2 regions of the Lactobacillus sp. ESL0228 genome follow, and region 2 is predicted to be linked to the other one. Evidence: predicted binding sites of a transcription regulator. Region 2 holds the regulator's gene; the other holds the start of a gene.
The links. Region 2 encodes LexA, which represses DNA repair genes until DNA is damaged. Its sites were predicted from a motif close to CNAACANNTGTTNG; they were not measured.
Positions count from the first base shown of each region.

Region 1: a site for LexA is predicted at 2,263-2,276, ahead of recA (recombinase RecA). Genes of this name have one in related genera too.

Region 1 is NZ_REHJ01000007.1:175,491-185,836, reverse strand. It holds gene rny (ribonuclease Y) at 1-964, opposite strand, end outside; gene recA (recombinase RecA) at 1,096-2,181, opposite strand; gene F5ESL0228_RS02830 (ABC transporter permease) at 2,331-2,990, opposite strand; gene F5ESL0228_RS02825 (glycine betaine ABC transporter substrate-binding protein) at 2,990-3,925, opposite strand; gene F5ESL0228_RS02820 (ABC transporter permease) at 3,935-4,558, opposite strand; gene F5ESL0228_RS02815 (ABC transporter ATP-binding protein) at 4,560-5,738, opposite strand; gene pgsA (CDP-diacylglycerol--glycerol-3-phosphate 3-phosphatidyltransferase) at 5,961-6,521, opposite strand; gene F5ESL0228_RS02805 (RodZ family helix-turn-helix domain-containing protein) at 6,548-7,609, opposite strand; gene F5ESL0228_RS02800 (SDR family NAD(P)-dependent oxidoreductase) at 7,677-8,405, opposite strand; gene F5ESL0228_RS02795 (DNA translocase FtsK) at 8,572-10,346, opposite strand, start outside.
Region 2 is NZ_REHJ01000008.1:340,584-350,929, forward strand. It holds gene F5ESL0228_RS05135 (cyclopropane-fatty-acyl-phospholipid synthase family protein) at 1-558, shown strand, start outside; gene F5ESL0228_RS05140 (ABC transporter ATP-binding protein) at 1,069-2,856, opposite strand; gene F5ESL0228_RS05145 (ABC transporter ATP-binding protein) at 2,858-4,612, opposite strand; gene F5ESL0228_RS05150 (YneF family protein) at 4,685-4,900, opposite strand; gene F5ESL0228_RS05155 (DUF896 domain-containing protein) at 4,970-5,218, opposite strand; gene lexA (transcriptional repressor LexA) at 5,356-5,979, shown strand; gene F5ESL0228_RS05165 (nucleoside phosphorylase) at 6,204-6,968, opposite strand; gene rplS (50S ribosomal protein L19) at 7,058-7,405, opposite strand; gene trmD (tRNA (guanosine(37)-N1)-methyltransferase TrmD) at 7,518-8,243, opposite strand; gene rimM (ribosome maturation factor RimM) at 8,233-8,748, opposite strand; gene rpsP (30S ribosomal protein S16) at 8,815-9,087, opposite strand; gene ffh (signal recognition particle protein) at 9,176-10,346, opposite strand, start outside.

The DNA of each region.
Region 1 (10,346 bases), on a different contig from region 2:
TATCGTCGTTTACTTCTTTACGAGCCCTATCAACTATTTCTTCAATTCTAGCTGGGTGAATTCGTCCATCTTTTACTAATCGCTCCATTGCTCGTTTAGCAATTTCACGTCTAATAGCATCAAAGCCACTTAAAGTAACCACTTTAGGAGTATCATCAATTATTAGATCAATTCCCGTGAGTGCTTCAAAAGACCGAATATTGCGACCTTCACGTCCAATAATTCTTCCTTTCATTTCCTCATTTGGTAAATCAACTACTGATACCGTCGTTTCGGCAACTGTATCTGCAGAACTACTTTGAATAGCATCAATAATTACCTTACGTGCATAATGATCAGCCTTAGCTTGAACTTCTTCATTACTATTTCTTATCATTTCTGCTCGTTCTTTAACTAGATCATCAGATAATTTACTTAGAACTAATTTTTTAGCTTGCTCCTTATCTAAATGAGCAACTTCATAAAGTTTTTGTTGACTTTGATCAACTAATTCATTTGCAGTCTGAATTTTTTGCTTTAATTCATCCTGTTGCTTCCCTAGTTGACTTTCTTTTTTGTTAAATTCAATTTCCTTTTCAGCTAATAAAGAATTTTTATGATCAAGTGTATCTTCTCGCTGTTTTAAGCGATTACTTTCACGCGCATTGGCGTCACGCTTGATATTTAATTCATCCTCAACCTTTTGCCGGTAATCTTGAATTTTTTCTTGAGCTTCAAGAATTTTCTCTTTCTTAGTATTTTGAGCACTTTGCTTAAAAGCTTCTGCTGCTTGTTTTTGTGCATCGGCCTCAGCTTTTGCAGCAACCACTTGAGCATTGGCTTGCGCTAAAATATGGTCAGCATCATTTTGAGCATTTTTCGTATTCATTTCCCAAATGCTTTTTCTAATTGCATAACCAATGCCAATGCCAATTAAAACTGAAATAATAGCAATCGCGACGGGAATCAAATTATTATTTGTCATGATCACTATCGCCTTTTTTACTTTTTAGATTATTCACACAATGATAATAATAAATAACCACGTGACCTATGTCAATCAACTAGAAAAAAACCTTGATCAAAATTTATAGATCAAGGTTGATTTCTTCAATTTTAACTACTTTTGCTATCGGCTTCCTTTTCTTCAGAAGCCTCCTTTTCCTTTTTCACTCTCTCAGGATCTTCTCTTTCTGATATTGAAACTTCATCAATACCATAGGCGTGGCGCACCTGCTGTTGGACTTCGTCGTAAATATCTTGATGCTCTTCTAAATATTTCTTGGCATTTTCACGTCCTTGACCAATTCGCTCATCCTTATATGAGTACCAAGAACCTGCTTTAGCAATTATGTCATGCTCAGCCGCCATATCAAGTAATTCACCACTTTGAGAAATACCTTTACCATACATCATGTCCACTTCAGCAACCTTAAATGGTGGAGCAACTTTGTTTTTGACTACCTTAATCTTAACCCGATTACCAGTAATCTCGCCACCTGTCTGTTTTATTTTTTCTGCCCTTCTAATTTCTAAACGAATAGTTGCATAAAATTTGAGAGCCCTACCACCAGGAGTTGTTTCCGGATTACCAAACATAATCCCAACTTTTTCACGAATCTGGTTAATAAATATTGCAATGGTTTTGGTCTTATTAATGTTACCAGAAAGTTTACGTAATGCTTGACTCATTAATCTGGCTTGCAATCCAACATGACTGTCACCCATTTCACCATCAATTTCAGCTTGAGGAACTAAAGCTGCAACGGAATCAACAATCAAAATATCAATCGCTCCACTACTAATCAGAGTATCTGCAATTTGCAGTCCTTCTTCACCCGTATTAGGTTGAGACAAAATTAATGAGTCAACATCAACTCCTAAGGCTTCTGCATAAGCCGGATCCATTGCATTTTCAGCATCAATATATGCAGCTGTACCACCACGTTTTTGTACCTCAGCCACTGCATGCAAAGCAACAGTCGTTTTTCCTGAAGATTCTGGTCCATAAACTTCTACAATTCTACCACGTGGATAGCCACCGACTCCCAGTGCTGCATCAAGTGCAAGCGAACCAGATGGAATAGTCGAAATCTTTGTATCTGCTTTATCGCCCATTCGCATTACGGCACCTTTACCAAAGTTTTTTTCGATTTTCTTTAGTGCAGTTTCTAATGCAGCTTTTTTTTCATCTTTTGGCAAGACTTTTCCTCCTCTTATTAAACTGACCAAATTTATTTTTATTAATTATACTTTGAATCAATGGTTATTTGCAAGAAATAGCGAACAAATGTTTTTGTTTATTTGCTTACATTATTAAATACGCTTAAATAGCTTAAATTCTTCAAAAATTATTTTTGTAATCCTTTAGGTTGTAACCATTTTTGTAAAAAATTTAAAATAATATCTGAAAAAATTGCCATCAAAGCTGTTGGCACTGCACCAGCCAAAATAATTGCACTACCATTCGTTGCGTTAGTGCCGCGAATAATAATATCACCTAATCCTCCAGCACCAACAAACGAACCAATTGAAGTTATCCCAATCGCAATTACCAATGCATTCTTTAATCCAGCAATAATTACAGATAATGATAAAGGTAATCGTACCATATAAAGCAACTGAAATTTAGTCATTCCCATACCTTGAGCAGAATCAATAACATTTTTATCGACATTTTTTATGCCCGTGTAGGTGTTTTTAATAATTGGTAGCAAAGAATAAACAGTCGTTGCGCAAATGACAGTCATCACTCCCAAACCCATCCCAATCATTAAAATTGAAAGCATTGCAAGTGAAGGAATCGTTTGAATAAAATTAGCAATTTCTAGTACAAAATTCCCCAGATAGTAATAACGAGAAATAATAATACCAATAGGAATTCCAATAATTGCAGCAAGTAAAACCCCATAAATTGATATCAAAAAAGTTCGGTTGAATTGTTGCAGTACATATACACCATTATGTTGATAATAATAGATAAATTGCTGCCATAAAGATAACTTTGCCATCACTCTTGCCCCCTAAAATAGTTGTGCTTAACTAAAAATTCATGTGCTACTGTTGCAGGTTCTAATAATTCATCATCGACCTGAAAATTCATTTTACGCATATCATGAACACTTATCTGCCCTACTAAACGCTCCAGAATTGGCTTAAGTTCGGGGTGTTCACGCAATAAATAATTATTAATTAACATACCGCAATTATATGGTGGGAAGAAATGCTTATCATCTTTAAGCAAGTGAAGTTTATAACTATCAATTCGACCATCAGTCGAGTAACCCAAAATAACATTCATCTTGCCACTTTTTAGAGAAGAATAAACAAGCCCTGCATTCATTGGCCGCATCTTGCTAAAAGTAATACCATACGATGTTTGAAACGAAGGATAGCCAACCCCCGGTGCATTAACCCATTCAGATGAAACACCAAAAGAAAGTTGGCTTTGCACCCTTTTTAAATCCGAAATTCGATGTAAATTATACTTTCTTTGAGTTTTACCATCGACCATAAAGGCGTAATTATTTGAAAAGCCATAGGTATGTAAATAGGTTTGATCCCATCTTCTTTTTACCTCTCGACGAACAGTATCATTTGCCTTTTTCGAATCTTTAATAGCTGGCAAAAGTAAGTTAGCAGTTAATTCACCACCATCATAAGCAACTGCTTGTATATCAGCATCATGCCGGTATAACGCCTGATGCTGCATTGGCGCTGAACCAAGATTGTTAACAATCGTAGTTTTATAAGGCGTTTCATGTTCAATTAATTCTGCAATAATATTAGCCATCACTTGTGATTCTGTTGTTGTTAATGCAGTTATACGAATAACATTAGTACTCCCCATCGAGTCAGCTAACCCTGGAAAACCACAACCACTTGCAATAGTCATTATTACAAGAATAATAGTTGTAAGAATTGATCTCTTTAAAAATTTTCCCATAATGCTCACCTATATACCTTTAGGGGTAAGTAATTGTTCAAGCTTGCCAATCAAATAATCAGTTAATAAAGCCAAAATAATTACAGGTATAGTTCCGCCAAGAATTAAATTCGGCTGAAATAAACTTAGACCATTAAAAATAAAGTCTCCTAAGCCCCCAGCACCAATATATGATGCTAAAGTTGCCCAAGCGATTACATATATGGCAGATAATCTAATACCAGCCATGATAACTGGCATTGCTAATGGAATATCAACTTGGGTAATAATTTGAATTCTAGTCATACCCAGTCCGCGTGCAGAATCAATCGTGTTTTGATTTACACTGGTTAACCCAACATAAGTATTGCGTAAAATTGGCATCAAACTATACAAAAATAATGCAACAACTGCAGGTATAGGTCCAACTCCTAAAAAGGGAATCATCATTGCGAGAAGTGCCAAAGCTGGAATTGTCTGCAAAACACTTGCAATCGAAATAACTACTTTAGCGGTACGTGGAAATTTTAATAAAACTACACTGAGCGGTACTGCAACAATAATTCCTAATATCAAAGCACTAGCCGAGATATAAATTTGCTGCCAAGTTTTAACAATTAATTCCGAACCATGTTGTGCAAAAAAAGAAGTCATTTTATTTCGCCTCTTTTACTGAATCAGAACTATCTAAGGTTGTACTGCCCCAAATTTTAGCATAAACGACATTTACCAAACTGGATCTAGTAACAATTCCAACTAATTTTTTATTTGCATCAATTACAGGAATATATTGCTCCTTTCGGCTCAATATTCGGTTGAAATTATCGCGTAAATATTCTTCTGGTCCTACAGTATAAACTTGTTTTTGTAAAATATCGCTTACACTATTAACCTGTGGATAATTACGTTGAAGAATTTCAATAGAAACATAGCCTTTAAAATGATCATAATTATCAACCACAAGTAAGGTATCAACATGTTTCTTTTTCATCATAATAAGAGCTTCGTTTAAAGAAGCACCCAAATTAATTTTAGCGGGATTCGTTAACATAACATTCTTAACTTTGACTGTTTCATATTTTGCATCTGCAAGACGTTCTTTACCAATTAACGCTTCAACATATGAATCAACTGGATTATGTAAAATATCATCAGGAGATCCAATTTGAATAACTTTTCCATTATGTAAAACCACAATCTTAGTTGCAAGTTTTAATGCTTCATCCATATCATGAGTAACAAAAACAACTGTTTTTCCTAAACTTTTTTGTAAGTTTTGAACCAATTTTTGCAAACTTTCTCGTGTAATCGGATCAAGTGCTCCAAAAGGTTCATCCATTAAGATCAGATTTTGATTCGCAGCTAAGGCACGCATGACACCAACTCTCTGCTGTTGACCACCAGACAATTCAGTCGGATAACGATCTAAATAGCTATCTGGCAACTCCGCCATTTTAATTAATTCTTTTGCCTTGCTTAGCAATTTTTCTTTAGGCCATTTCAATAGTTTTGGAACTAAAATTAAATTTTCACGAATTGTCATATGAGGCAGCAAGCCATTATTTTGAATTACATATCCAATATGCCGCCGCAATTCAACCGGATTAAAAGCTTTAACATTTTTGCCATTGACCAAAACCTCACCTTTAGTAATATTAGTCATCCGATTAATCATTCTCATCAAGGTAGTTTTACCCGAGCCTGAAGTGCCGATTATACAACAAAATTCACCTTTTTTTATATTAAAATTTATATCTTCGACCGCTGCTGTTTTACTTTTAGGGTAAAACTTGGTTACATTTTTAAACTCAACCAGTGGTAATTGCTTGACCATAAAAATCCCCCTTTTCATAAACCTATAATTCAATCGTAACAATATAACAAAACTTAATCAAAAATTTACTATTATTACACAGTAGTTGAGAATTTTTAAAGAATTACATGCTGTTAATTTAAAGTATTTTATGTTTTCGTTCTTAAAAGTTAAAAAGCGTTGAAAATATTCAACGCTTTTTTATTCTATATTTAATTATTATAGTATTTTAAAATGCTACTACTACATTGAACCTTCAAATACACTCCATGAATTGTGGAAATAATCCCATCCGGAATAAATAGTAAAAATTAAGGCCAGATACAATAAAATTGTCCCAATACGATAAAAATCGCCAATTAGGAGAAAAATAATTGCCAACATTTGACAAGTAGTTTTAATTTTACCCGGCATCTCGGCCGCCATTACTTGACCTTTATTCTGAGCAAGAATCAAGCGTAGCCCCGTAACTGCTAATTCACGACAAACAATAATTGCAACAATCCATGCTGGAGCTAATTTCAATGAAACCAACATAATGAATGCTGTCATCGTCAACATTTTATCAGCTAATGGATCAGCAAATTTACCAAAATTTGTAACCAAGTTACGTGATCTTGCAATATGACCATCAAACCAATCAGTTGCAGAAGCAACAGCAAAAATGATAGCTGCAATTACTAATCTCCAGTAAACCGTTGTTCCGGCAACTTTAATGCTAGCGTCTCCTCCAAAAATGACGATTAACATAAAGACTGGAATTAATAAAATTCTAAAAACCGTTAATTTGTTTGGTAAATTCATTCTTAACTTTTCCTCCTGGATGATAATTATTGATTACCATCATTGTTAGAGCCACCATTTTGGCCATTGTTTTCAGTATGATTTGTTTGGTTATTATGGTTGCTTTGCTGATTTGTTTGATTGTTTTGCTGACTATTAGTAGTTTCATTGCTATTAGTAGCATTGGATTGCTGCTCAGAGTGAGACTGCTGATTGCCAGTATGCATCGAATTGGAATTACTATTTGTAGTATTATTGTTTTGATTAGTATTTGTTTCTCTGGATTGATTTGATTGTAGACTATTTCTTTTACCAATATAGAAAGTCAGAGTTTGTGTTGTACTTTGAGCCTCATATGGTACCCTTTTCCTTCCAATAGAGACCGAAGTTCCTTGGGCATTGCTAAACGATACAGATAATGTTTTTACAGTCTCAGGAATCCGCAACGTATGTTTTTGACCAGCTACTAGAGTTTGGCTACTCTGATTAATACCATTCATCATAATAGTGACCGTTGTAGCCTGATCACCAGCTCTAACTACTAAATTACGCCTATTTTTCAAACCAGTAACTTGGTATTGGTTAACAGCAAGCTCCTTAATTTTTACCGGATTTTGGATAACCCTTTTGGGTTTAGCACGTTTATTAGTACCCGTAGAAACCGACACATCACTTGTAGCATCGTTATTTTGATTACCTGTTGATGAAAAATGTGCATAAACTACGTAGCATATCAATACAATTGCAATAACTCCTAAACCAACAATAATTCGTGGCAAGTATGTTTGCCATATTTTTTTCTTACTGTTAGTCGTTTTTTGAACTTCTTCACTCTTATTATCAATAGAGTCTTCAACGTATTCATCTGGTTCAGCTTTAGGAACTTCTTGATGATACTCACCAAGAAGCTTCTTACCATCCAATCCAACAACTTGAGCATATTGTCTGATGAAAGCCCGCACATAAAAGTCGCCAGGAAGTTTTTCAAAATCATTTTGCTCAATTGCTGTCAGATATCTACCTTGAATTTTAGTTGCTTTTTCAATATCTTCAATTGAAAGTTTTTTCGCCTCTCTGGCACTACGTAATTTGTCTCCGATATCTGCCATAGTTACCTCTTTAACTTCTTTTAACTTATATCTTGAGTATAACATATACTACTAATTATTTTTACCATTATATGAGCCATCCACCACTAACATATATTGTTTGACCAGTTAAATAGCTTGAACGAACATCCAGTAAATTTTTAACCCAAAAGGAGATATCTCCGCCCTCAGCTATTCGTCCCACAGGTATTTCTCCTTTTACTTCTTCCAAAGCTTCAGGAGCAAGCGTTGCGTTCATACTAGTATCAACAGCACCCGGAGCAAGCACATTTACAGTCAAATTTGCTGAAGCAACTTCACGTGCGTAACTTTGCGCAAAACGTGAAATTCCAGACTTAGAGGCACTGTATACGGCTTCCATTGCACTGCCATCACCACCATAAACCGAACCCAAATAAACTATTCGACTAAAATCATTTTTAATTAGTAGTGGTTCAAGCAACCCCGTTAGCTTAATTGGAGTAGTTAAATTAATATGCATGATCCTATCAATTATGTTCAAATCTTGACTACTGACAAAGTTATAATCTGTAATCCCTTGCCCAAAAACAGCTGCATTAACTGGTAATAAAGTATTAACAAATGCTGTTAAATCACTATTTTCAACTGAAAAGTCAAGCTTAATTGGAATAAAATCTTGTCGCGGATATTTATGACTTAAACGTTGACTTATTTCACAGGCTATTTGCCAATTCTGATTGCAATGAATATAAAGAGACCAACCAGCCTGTGCCAACTCGACACAAATTGCCTGACCAATCCCACCAGTAGCTCCAAATACAATTGCTCGTTGCAAATACAACATTCCTTTTTATTATTTATGAACCATAAATGTAAATATAACTTATATAGTAATCACTCAAACATTACTACCATTTCATCTAAGCCCACATTTAACTAATTCTAACATTATTTCCAAGTGAAATTGTGCTAAATTTCGACATGATAAACTTTCTTAAAAATTAGTTATTTGTCTCATCCTTTTTTGGCGGTAATAAAACTTGACGCGGCTTTGAACCTTCTGATGGTCCAATAACTCCCCTATTTTCCATTTCATCGACTATTCGTGCTGCTCGATTGTAGCCAATTCGAAAGCGTCTCTGTAACATGGACACACTTGCACTTTGTTGTCTTCTAACTAGATCAACGGCTTGATTATAAAATTCATCTTCTGGTTCATCATCCGTAGAATTTGCTGACTCATCATTTTTTTGCGGAATCATCCCTTCATCATAGTCTGGCTTTTGTTGTTCTTTTACCCATGAAATAACTTTCTCAACTTCATGGGAAGAAACATATGCACCTTGGATTCTTTCTGGTTTAGAAGCTCCGACCGGCATATATAACAAATCACCACGTCCAAGTAATTTTTCAGCACCTGTTTGATCCAAAATGGTCCTTGAATCGACACCACTAGAAACCGCAAATGAAATTCTTGAAGGCACATTAGCTTTAATTAATCCCGTGATAACGTCAACGCTAGGGCGTTGTGTTGCTAAAATCATGTGTATTCCAGCAGCACGAGCCATCTGCCCTAATCGAACAATCGCACCTTCGACATCATGGCCACCGACCATCATCAAATCACTTAATTCATCAACAACAACCAAAATATACGGTAAAACACGCATTACTGGCTTAGTTTTATCCTGATTGTTGATCCGTACCTTTTCATTAAATTCAGTCATGTTCCGTGCCCCACTTGCAGCGAATAGTTTATATCTTCGCTCCATTTCTTTCACTGCCTTGCTTAATGCGTTAGCAGCCAACTTTGAATCTGTTACAACCGGAATTAATAAGTGGGGCACACCATTGTAAACAGATAATTCCACCATTTTAGGATCAATCAAAATCAACTTAACCTGATCCGGATTTGCCTTCATTAAAATACTAGTCAAAATTGTATTAATTGCAACTGATTTGCCTGAACCTGTTGAACCTGCAATTAACAAATGAGGCATTTTAGCCAAATTAGCTGAAATTGTTTTTCCACTAACGTCCTTTCCAAGGGGAACTTCCATTGGATCGCTATGAGCCTTTGAATCCTGATTTTGCATCACATCTTTAAAGGCCACAACTGAAGTCGTACGATTAGGCACCTCAATACCAATAAAAGGTTTACCAGGTATTGGTGCTTCAATTCTAATATCTTTAGCAGCAAGGGCAAGAGCTAAATCATCAGCTAAGTTAACTATTCGGCTTACCTTAACACCAACTGCTGGTTGAACTTCATACCGAGTAATCGTTGGCCCTAAGATAGCTTTTTTAATAATCACATTTACACCAAAACTTTTAAATGTTGCCTGCAAAGTCTGCGTATTTTTAATGATCAAATTTTTATCTGTACTTTGATCGGCACTTTTAACAGCATCAAGCAAGCTTAACGGTGGTTTTTTATATTGCGTGTTAGTCGCTTTGTTCTGTTTAAGTTCATCATGATCTACATTCTCAAGTTCCTGACGTATTTTTTTATCTTCTTCAGCAAACGAATGTGATTTAGGTAATTCTTCATTTTCTAGTTGCTCATTTTTGATTGACTCATCTTGATTTTGGTCAGAAAATTGAATCTGTGGTTCTTGCTCTAAAGTAGACTCAATGGAACTGGAATTTTCCTGAAGCGATTCTGATGAATCGTTCTTTTTCTCTTGGGAATGGTTTGCTTTATTTTCAACCTTAAAATCATCAACATTAGGAAAAAGCGATGATTCTGAATCTAACGGATCAGACAAATCACGTG
Region 2 (10,346 bases):
ATTTATGATCAAAATCTTCAAGATGTGGCTGAAGTTCAATTAAAAGATTACCGTGAACTTGGTAACCAACAATGGGACTATATTACATCAGTTGGAATGTTTGAACATGTTGGACAAGAAAACTTAGGCGAATATTTTCAAGATGTATCTAAATATCTTAAAAAAGACGGAATTGCTTTAATTCATGGAATTACTCGTCAGCAAGGCGGGGCTAAAAACGCTTGGATTAATAAATATATTTTCCCAGGTGGTTATGTTCCTGGATTAAGTGAAAATATTGAACATATTATCGCCAGTGGTTTACAAATTGATGACTTAGAAATGCTTAGACGTCATTACCAGCGAACATTAGAAATTTGGGACGCCAATTTTAATGATCAACGTGATGTAATCCAAAAGAAAATGGGTGAACGCTTTACTAGAATGTGGGATTTATACTTGCAAGCTTGTGCTGCTTCCTTTGAATCCGGCAATATTGATGTTGTACAGTATTTGATAACCAAGGGACCATCTGGTGAAAACCTGCCAATGACAAGAAATTATATGATTACTAAGTAATTAATTTTATCTTGTTTAGATAATTTAGACATAAAAATATAACCTCCGAGATTGTCTTAATTTCGTGGGTCACATCATTGTTTGTCTCTTTTTTCTTGGTGGCATTAGCTTAAATTTTAGTACAATTAATAAAAAGAATATGATTATACAACAAACACTCTACTTTAGGCTATTAAAACAGAAAAAAACACTGTTTGATTAACATTTTTGCTGACGTGAAAATTATTAATTGTGTAATAGGACATGGTCTGTTGGTCAGCCAAATACAGCATTGGCTGATTTTGGGTAAGCGTCGAGACAATCTTATGGCTATAGGGTAAAAAGCGAGATTTTAAATGTGTGATTGCCTGTGGTATAATTTTGATACATTGTTATTAGTCTACGAACACTTATGGTTTTATAATTAATAATATCAAGACCGAGAAAAAGCGTTGAACATGCAAGTTCAACGCTTTTTTGTTGATCAAGGAGAATAGTTTCTCCAGACTCTTATTTAATTATCTATCAAAATTACTTTTGATTTTGCAAAGTATAAAGATTGTAATAATAACCTTTTTGGGCAAGCAACTGCTGATGTGTGCCTCGTTCTACAATCTTTCCACTATCTAAAACAATTATTTGATCAGCATCAACAATTGTTGATAATCGATGCGCAATAGCCAAGGTGGTTCGACCCTGACGTAATCTTTTTAGACCATTTTGAATCAATGTTTCCGTTTCGGTATCGACATTTGCTGTTGCCTCATCCAAAACTAAAATCTTCGGATCAGTCACAAGAGTTCGGGCAAATGAGATCAACTGCCGTTGTCCCTGACTGAATTCATCTCCACCTTCGCCAACTTTTGCTTTATATTTACCAGGAAGTTTTTCAATAAATTCATCAGCCTGAACCGTTTTAGCCGCATCTTTAATTTGTTGATCCGAAATTGTTGCGTTATATAGTCTAATATTCGAATTTATATCACCATAAAACATAAACGGTTCTTGTAAAACAAGTCCAAGTTTTTGACGAAGTTCGGCTTTAGGATATTTTTTGATATCCACACCATCTATCAAAATTTCACCTTGATAAAATTCGTAAAAACGCATCATCACATTAATGATTGAGCTTTTCCCAGATCCTGTATGACCAACAATACCTAGGGTTTGCCCTGGATTTACTGTGAACGATATATCATGTAGTATTTCGTTTTTTCCATCATAAGAAAAACTTACATGCTTAAATTCGATCTTTCCTTTGGTAATAGTTAATCCAAGTTGCTCATCTTGCTGTGGTTCGTAATTAGTATCATCGAGAATACGAAAAATTCTTTTTCCGGCAACTATCCCATCTTGAAAGAAAGTCATTTGATCCATTAAATTTGATATAGGGTTAAATAATTGTGAAATATATTGTGAGAATGCATAAACTACTCCAGCTGGAACAAAAGTTTGTCGTAAAGGATAACCAAAATACATTAATGTCAAAGCCAATGCTAACGAATATAACAAACTTGTTAACGGTGACAATAGGATTGAATTTAACGTAATCATACTAAACCGGGTTTTCATTAATGCAAAGTTTTCATTTTCAAAGTATTGACCCATTCTCTTTTCCTGCTTAAATTGCTGAATTAGAGAAACTCCTTCAATTGACTCATTTAAGTTGGTATTAATTCGACTCAGATTTTCACGGTAGTTGCGATATAACTTTGAACTTTTTCTTGAATATAACCAGATTATTATTAACAGTATTGGTAAAAATGCTAGAACAATGCAGCCAGCAACAACATTGGTAGAAAACATTGCAACAAGGGCAGAAATAACCGAAAAAATTGAAATAACAACACTAGCTAATACTGTTAAAAAATTGCTTAGTGTCATCGTATCATTAGTCACACGTGAGACAATTGAACCAGCTGGAGTTTGATCAAAATAACGCATTCCCAATTGATGCAATTTTTGATAGAGCTTAACTCTTAGAAATTCTAATGATTTTTCTGAACCTAACGAAAAGAAATATTCATATGTAAATTGTAAACAGCCTTTTATAACTGAACCCAAGGCATATAATAAGCCACCAAATAAAATTATTTGAGTCGTGACATTTACTTTTACTAGAAAATTATCAAGAAAATACTGTAATCCATATGGCAAAAGCATGTTGATTACACTAACTAGAAAAGCACCAACACCTGCAATAATCATTTCATTTTTAAAATACAATACATAATGCAACAGCCTCTTTAAAATACTTAGTTGCTCCTTAACAGGTATTTCCTGAGACCATACTGATTGATTCGAATTTTGATTATCCACCTTATTCACCTACTTTCTCTTCTAGTTCCTGACGACTCCATGTATCTTTATACCAACCGTTTGCAGACACTAACTGATTATGAGTTCCTTGCTCGATAATTCTACCGTTCTTTAAAACTAAAATTAAATCGGCATTCATGACAGAAGTTAATCTATGTGTAGCAATCAACGTTGTTTTTCCTTGTCGTTCCTTATTCAATGCTTTTAAAATTGTCATTTCAGTTTTGGCATCAACCGCTGACAATGCATCATCTAGAATTAAAATCTGACTCTGCTTTAACAAGGCACGTGCAATTGACATCCGTTGTTTTTGGCCCCCAGAAAGTGAAACTCCATTTTCACCAATTAAAGTATTATAGCCTCCGGGCATTTGTAAAATATCATTATGTAAATCACTTTTTTTAGCTGCTGCAATAACATCTGCCTCATCTGCATTTACTTTGGAAAATGAAATATTGTTCTGAATACTTGTTGAAAATAGATAATTATTTTGAGGCACATATGATATTTCTCGCAGCAACACATTAAGGGGAATTTCACGAATATCATATCCATTAATTGTTATTTGTCCATCATAACGATCAAATTCACGCAAAAGTAATTCAATAATCGTCGACTTCCCAGAGCCAACTTTTCCTACTATACCCAATGTCTGACCTGGTTTTAAGTTGAATTTGATATTTTCTAAAACAGGAATTGTAGGTTCATCTGGATAAGCAAATGATTTAATTGAAAACCTTAAGTCTCCAGTCAAGTCTTCCGAAGTAATTGTTTGATCTGCTCCATCATCTGTGATGGCCGGCTTTTCTGCTAATAGTTTTTCAATTCTATCGTAGCTTGCACTACCACGTTCTAAAATATTAAACAAATAGCCAATCGCAAACATTGGCCAAACCATATTGCCAATATACGCAATAAAAGATACTAATTGTCCAATAGAAAGAGTGTGCTTAGCAACCATGATTCCACCATAAATAATGGTAATAGTATATGTCAAGCCAATTAGCAGTGTTCCTAACGGATCAAACATTGCATCCCATTTAAAAACTTTTTTGTTTATTTTGATCGTATCATTGACCATTTGTGTAAATGCTTCAGTATCCTGCTTTCCTTGACCAAAGGTCTTTAAAACTTTTATGCCAGAAACTGATTCTTGAGTTTTATTGTTTAACCTAGAAAAAGCAGCCTGTGATTTATCAAAAGAATCATGCAGTTGATCACCAAGTTTACGTGCGCCCCACGCTAAGAATGGCAAAGGGATTAAGGCAACAATTGTCAAACGCCAATTAACAAATATTATCATTGCCACCATTGTTGAAATTCCCATAATTAATGAATCAACTAGTGTCAAAACGCCTTCACCAGCGACTGATTGAACAGCTGAGACATCATTAGTTGCATGTGCCATTAAATCACCTGTTCTATGCCGTTGATAAAAGGTTCGATCCATTTCCATAAAGTGACGAAATAATTTTGAACGTAGTTTAAGTTCAAGCTTAGCGGCTCCACCCCATATTTGTTTACGCCAAAAATAACGAAAACCATATAATAATAATGCAGCAATAAGAATTGCAAAAATTAATACAGCATATTCTTGCCAACTAATGTACCCTTGATTTAATTGGTCTGCCATTAACCCTAAAATTCTTGGTGGAACTAAATTGACCACAGAAGTTAAAGCTAAAAATGCAACTCCAATTATATATCTCCTTTTTTCTTGTTTAAAAAACCATTTTAATTTAAAAAATATACCCATTTTTCACCTATCTTGCCTAAATAAAAAGACGAGAATAAATCCTCGTCTTTAATTTCAATCTAGTAAGACCTTTTATTTTTGATGCTTCATCATGTTCATCACTTGGTTAACCTTCTTTGCCGAAGGCTTTTGTCCCATTTGTGACATCATGGCAACAATCATATCTTCACTGATTGGTGGATTATCCTTAAAATATTTCTTCATATATGCTCTAGCACCATAAAAGCCTCCAACTAGACCTATTAAAAGTGCAATAACTATTAAAAAGATCGCTAATCCCAATTTCATAAAATAATCACCTCAATTTGTCCAATAGGTATATCTTACCTAAAAATCACATAAATTTAAAGGTCTAACTTAATCTTTTCTTAAACCTTTTTTACGTTGAACTGCTTTTGCTTTTTCAGATGTTAATTCGTTACCGTTTTTGTCAATTATGACTAAATTCTCAACATCTTGTTTAAATCCAGCCCGAAAATTCGCAATAAATTTCTTATGCAGTTCCCGACGCTCTCTTTCTTCCTCATCGGTTAGTCCGACAGATTTTTTCTTGTGGTACAATTCATTAATTCTATTTGTTAATTTTTTTTCATTATCTTTCGTCATGTTACACCTCTTGGTTTAAAAGTCTAACCTATTTTTACAAATAAAAAAAGGTTTAATAATTAGAACGTTTGTTTGTACTTGATAGTTATATCTGGTAAAATAACATTAAAATTAAGTCCGCTACATGGGAGAAATCTATGACTACCAAACAAAGCTCTAAACAATTACAAATACTTCAATACATATATGACACGGTTCAAAAACGTGGATTCCCACCGACTGTCCGTGAAATCTGCCATGAAGTTGATCTATCTTCAACTTCGACGGTTCATGGTCACTTAGCGCGCTTGCAGCGAAAAGGGTTACTAATTAAAGATGCAACCAAACCGCGTGCCCTTGAAATAACAGAAGCTGGAAAGAATGCGCTTGGTGTAAAGCCATCAGAAATTCCAATTGTAGGTGTTGTTACGGCAGGGCAACCGATTCTTGCCGTAGAAGATATTGAAGACTACTTTCCTCTACCTCCAGACTTAGCAAATGACGCGGGTGACCTGTTTATGCTTAGGGTACACGGCGAAAGCATGATCAATGCTGGCATATTAAACGGTGATAATGTAATTGTGCGTAAACAAAGTTCTGCTACTAACGGTGAAATTGTCGTTGCCATGACAGATGAAAACGAAGCAACTGTTAAACGTTTCTATAAAGAAAAGAACCATTACCGTCTTCAACCAGAGAACGATTCAATGTCACCAATTATTTTATCAAGTGTTCATATTCTTGGAAAAGTTATAGGCTTGTATCGCAACAGTATTATTTAAAGTAACCCAACTGATAATAGCTTTATAAAAACCGTAACTTCACTGTTACGGTTTTTTAATAGTCGACATTTTATATTTTTCCACATTAATTAAATATCATGAATTCACAAATTTTTGGAGCTTTTTGCATGCTTAACCTTGCTATAACAATATTTTTTCTTTGGATTGTGAAATTTTCTGCTGTTTCATATAGGTTTCACAACCATATTTTTCACAAAGTTTACTTAAACATCAGCAATTATTTTAGCCGCTAAAGTGAGAGCAGTTTCATGAGCATCCAGTCCCCAGCCCCTATCTTTGTGACATTCAATACTACTTAATGAATCTGCAGTAAATAAGATTTGAGCAAAATCAACTCGGCGAAATTGAGCACATGCAGCCATGGCTGCACACTCCATTTCAACACAAGCAGCACCAAGTTTTCTAAATTGTTGAACTTTTTGAGCCGTTTCTCTGAAAAAACCATCAGTTGTCCAGGTTAAAACTTTCTTAGCTTTTAAACCATTTTGTTTCATTAAAAATTCAATTCGGCTTAAATAAGCTGAGTTTAAGTCAACAAAGTTGCTGGCTTCCATATAATGAAATGAAGTACCTTCATCTCTAATTGCTTTAGTTGGTAATAAAAAATAACCTTCTGGAAGGTCAACCAATGTTCCAGCCGAACCAATCGTTAATATTTGCTTAACCCCATAACTAATTAGCCAATCAAGTAATTCCGTGGCAGCTGCAGCACCCAGTTTGGCTTGACAAAATGTGATTTTCTCTTGACCAATTTCAACTTCATAAATGGGGGTTTTACCTTCAAAGCAATCAAATTGTCCTATTAAACGATGCGGATATACTATTAAAAATTGTTTTATTGCGTCCTTTGTAATAAATGCAAATAACAATTTTCGGTGAAAGTGATAGTTCACTTTACTTCTTTCATGGTCTGGCTCTAGTACTGCGTTTCGATTTGCGTCAAAATCTAATAAAAATGGCTGTTGCACTTTAAAACCTCCTAGCTAAAATAAGATTACTGGTATTTTAGCATAAAAAAAGAACTATCCTTATCAAAAAGATAGTTCTTTTTATTTGATTAACGACGTCTCTCTGCGATTCTTGCAGACTTACCATGACGTTCACGCAAGTAGTAAAGCTTAGCACGACGTACACGACCGTGACGCAATACTTCAACCTTGGCTACACGTGGATCATTAACTGGGAAGGTACGTTCAACACCAACACCAGAAGCAATCTTACGTACAGTGTAAGCAGCAGCTATACCTGTACCCTTACGCTTGATTACAACGCCTTCAAACATCTGAATACGTTCATGAGTACCTTCAACAACACGGACGTGAACACGAATAGTGTCACCAGCGCGGAATTTAGGAATATCATCACGTAATTGGTCTTTAGTCAATTCTTGAATTAATGGATCCATTATTATTCTCCTTCTTCGGCATTCATAAACGCTATTACGCCAGCGGAACACCCCTAATTATTAATGCTTGTAATTCGCACCTGCATTATCTTAGCAAATTAACGGTTTAAAATCAAGTCCGGTCTTCTTCTTGTTTAATTTCCGCCAACATCTTTTTTTCTCGGTCAGTAAATTCGTAATTTTGCAATAAATCTGGTCTTTTCAAGTATGTGACCCGCAATGCTTCTTTTCGGCGCCATTCAGCAATTTTTTGGTGATTACCCGACACCAATACTTCAGGTACTTTCATTCCTTCAAATTCTTCCGGTCTAGTATATTGTGGGTATTCTAATAATCCTTGAGCAAAGCTTTCATCAACTGGTGACGCGGCATTTCCTAAAATGCCCGGTATTAATCTCACAGTAGCGTCTATCATACTCATCGTGGGTAATTCACCACCAGTTAAAACGTAATCACCAATTGAAACAACTTCATCAGCCATATCATAAACTCGTTGATCAAAGCCTTCATAATGTCCACAAATAAAGGTTAAATTTTCTTCATGCGACCAATTTTGAGCAACTTTTTGATTAAAAATTTTTCCTTGAGGTGCCGTGATGATCACTTTCCCTTTATTTTTTAAAGAAGCAAGTGCTTTTTTTATTGGCATAATCTGCAAAACCATCCCAGCACCACCACCATAAGGAGAATCATCAACATGATGGTGGACATCAGACGTAAAATCACGAAAATTGACTAAGTTTAATTGCCATTTATTATCCTCAAGACCGCGACCTAGCATTGAAGTTTGTAACGGCGTAAACATATCTGGGAAAAGAGTAAGCACATTAATCTTCATCGCGTAAACCCTCCAACAGTTCAACATAGACTTTTTTAGAGTCAATGTCGACTTTTTTAACAACTTCATCAATATATGGAATTAAATATTCATTACCTGAAGTTTCTGTAATTTCCCAAACATCATTAGCTCCAGGAGACTCTATTCCAGTAACTATACCTAAATTACTACCCGTTAAATTATCAACTACCTGACAACCAATAATATCTCGATAGTAGTAAACACCTTGTGGCAAATCATGTTGATCTTCCTTACTAACCACGAGAGTTTTACCTTTCAATTTTTCGGCAGCCTCAAGTGAACTTATTTCGGTAAATTGAACTAGCCAAAATTGTTTGAAAGGTCTACTACTTGCTACAGTTAAAACTTGCTCAAGTTGATTTTTTAAATATAATTGCTGTCCTTTAGCAAAACGCTGCTCCGGAAAGTCAGTAATCACATCAACCTTTAATTCTCCCTTTAATCCATGCGTCGTTAAAATACGGGCAACATCGTAAAATTGCATTTTTTCTCCTAACTCAAAAGAAAAAAGCTTGAAGCAGTTGGCTCCAAACTTTTAACTAACAAATCATTACTTGTTGAATTTTGAATCATGCAACTTCTTCATTAATCCAGCACCAGAAAGAAGTGAACGGACTGTGTCGGAAGGTTGAGCACCTTTCTTCAGCCATTCAAAAATCTTATCTTCATCAAGTTTCAATTCTTTTGGTTCAGAAACTGGATTGTAGTAGCCAACTTCTTCAATGAAACGACCATCACGTGGCATTCTTGAATCGGCAACAACGATTCTATAAAATGGTTTTCTTTTGGCACCCATACGGCGCATACGAATTTTTACTGACATAAGTTTAATATCCTCCTAAAAGTTACGAAATATAATATAGCACTTTTGTTTTTTGGTGTAAAGTGTTTTTGCTTAACAGAAGATTTTGTTATGAACGATAGCGTTTAACCTTCATACGTTTTTTCTTATTTTTCTTGAATTTTTTGCCCATATGACGCATTGCCATTCTACCCATTGGTGAATTCATTCCAGGAAGTTTATCCATTCCTTTAAAATTGCCCTTGGTAATTTTGCTCATCATATCACGGGCCTGCTTAAACTGCTTAATCATGCGATTAACTTCCACGATTGGTCGTCCAGAACCTGAGGCAATTCTTCTACGCCGACTCGGATTAAGCAAATCAGGATCCTCTCTCTCGGCTTGAGTCATTGATGAAATTATTGCTTTAACATAAACAATTTGCTTCTTATCAAAGTTCATATTCTTAAGCTGCGGATTATTAGCCATTCCTGGAATCATTTTAATTATTTGATCAAGGGGACCCATCTTCTCAACCTGTTCCAATTGGTCGACAAAATCATTAAAATCAAACGTATTTTCCTTCATCTTTTCGGCAACTGCTTCAGCTTTCTGAGCATCATAATCTTGCTGAGCTTTTTCAATTAAGGTTAATACATCGCCCATGCCTAAAATTCTTGAAGCCATTCGATCTGGATAAAATGGTTCTAAATCTTCTAATTTTTCCCCTTGTCCAGTAAAAATAATCGGCTTACCAGTTACCGCTCTAATTGACAAAGCTGCACCGCCACGTGTATCACCATCAAGCTTAGTTAAAATAACGCCAGTGATATCTAGGCGAGTATCAAAGCCTTTGGCAACATCTGTTGCAGCTTGTCCAGTCATTGCATCAACAACTAAAAGAATGTTGTCAGGTTGGGCAACCTTCTTGACTTCTTCCAGTTCTTTCATTAATGGTTCATCAATCTCTAAACGACCAGCAGTATCGATGATAACATAATCGTTTTTATTTTGATTGGCCAGCTCTAATCCATTTTGAACTATTTGAGCAACATTAGTTTGATCTTTTTCACTATAAACTGGGACTTGGAGATTATTACCAATTTGTTGCAACTGTTCAATAGCAGCTGGACGGTAAATATCACCGGCAATTAATAACGGTCGTGCTTTTTCTTGATTCATTAGGCGTTTTGCTAATTTGCCAACAGTAGTAGTTTTACCCGTACCCTGCAAACCAACCATCATAATGATTGTCGGAATATGCTTTGATTTAATCAGTTTAGTAGCACTTGACCCCATT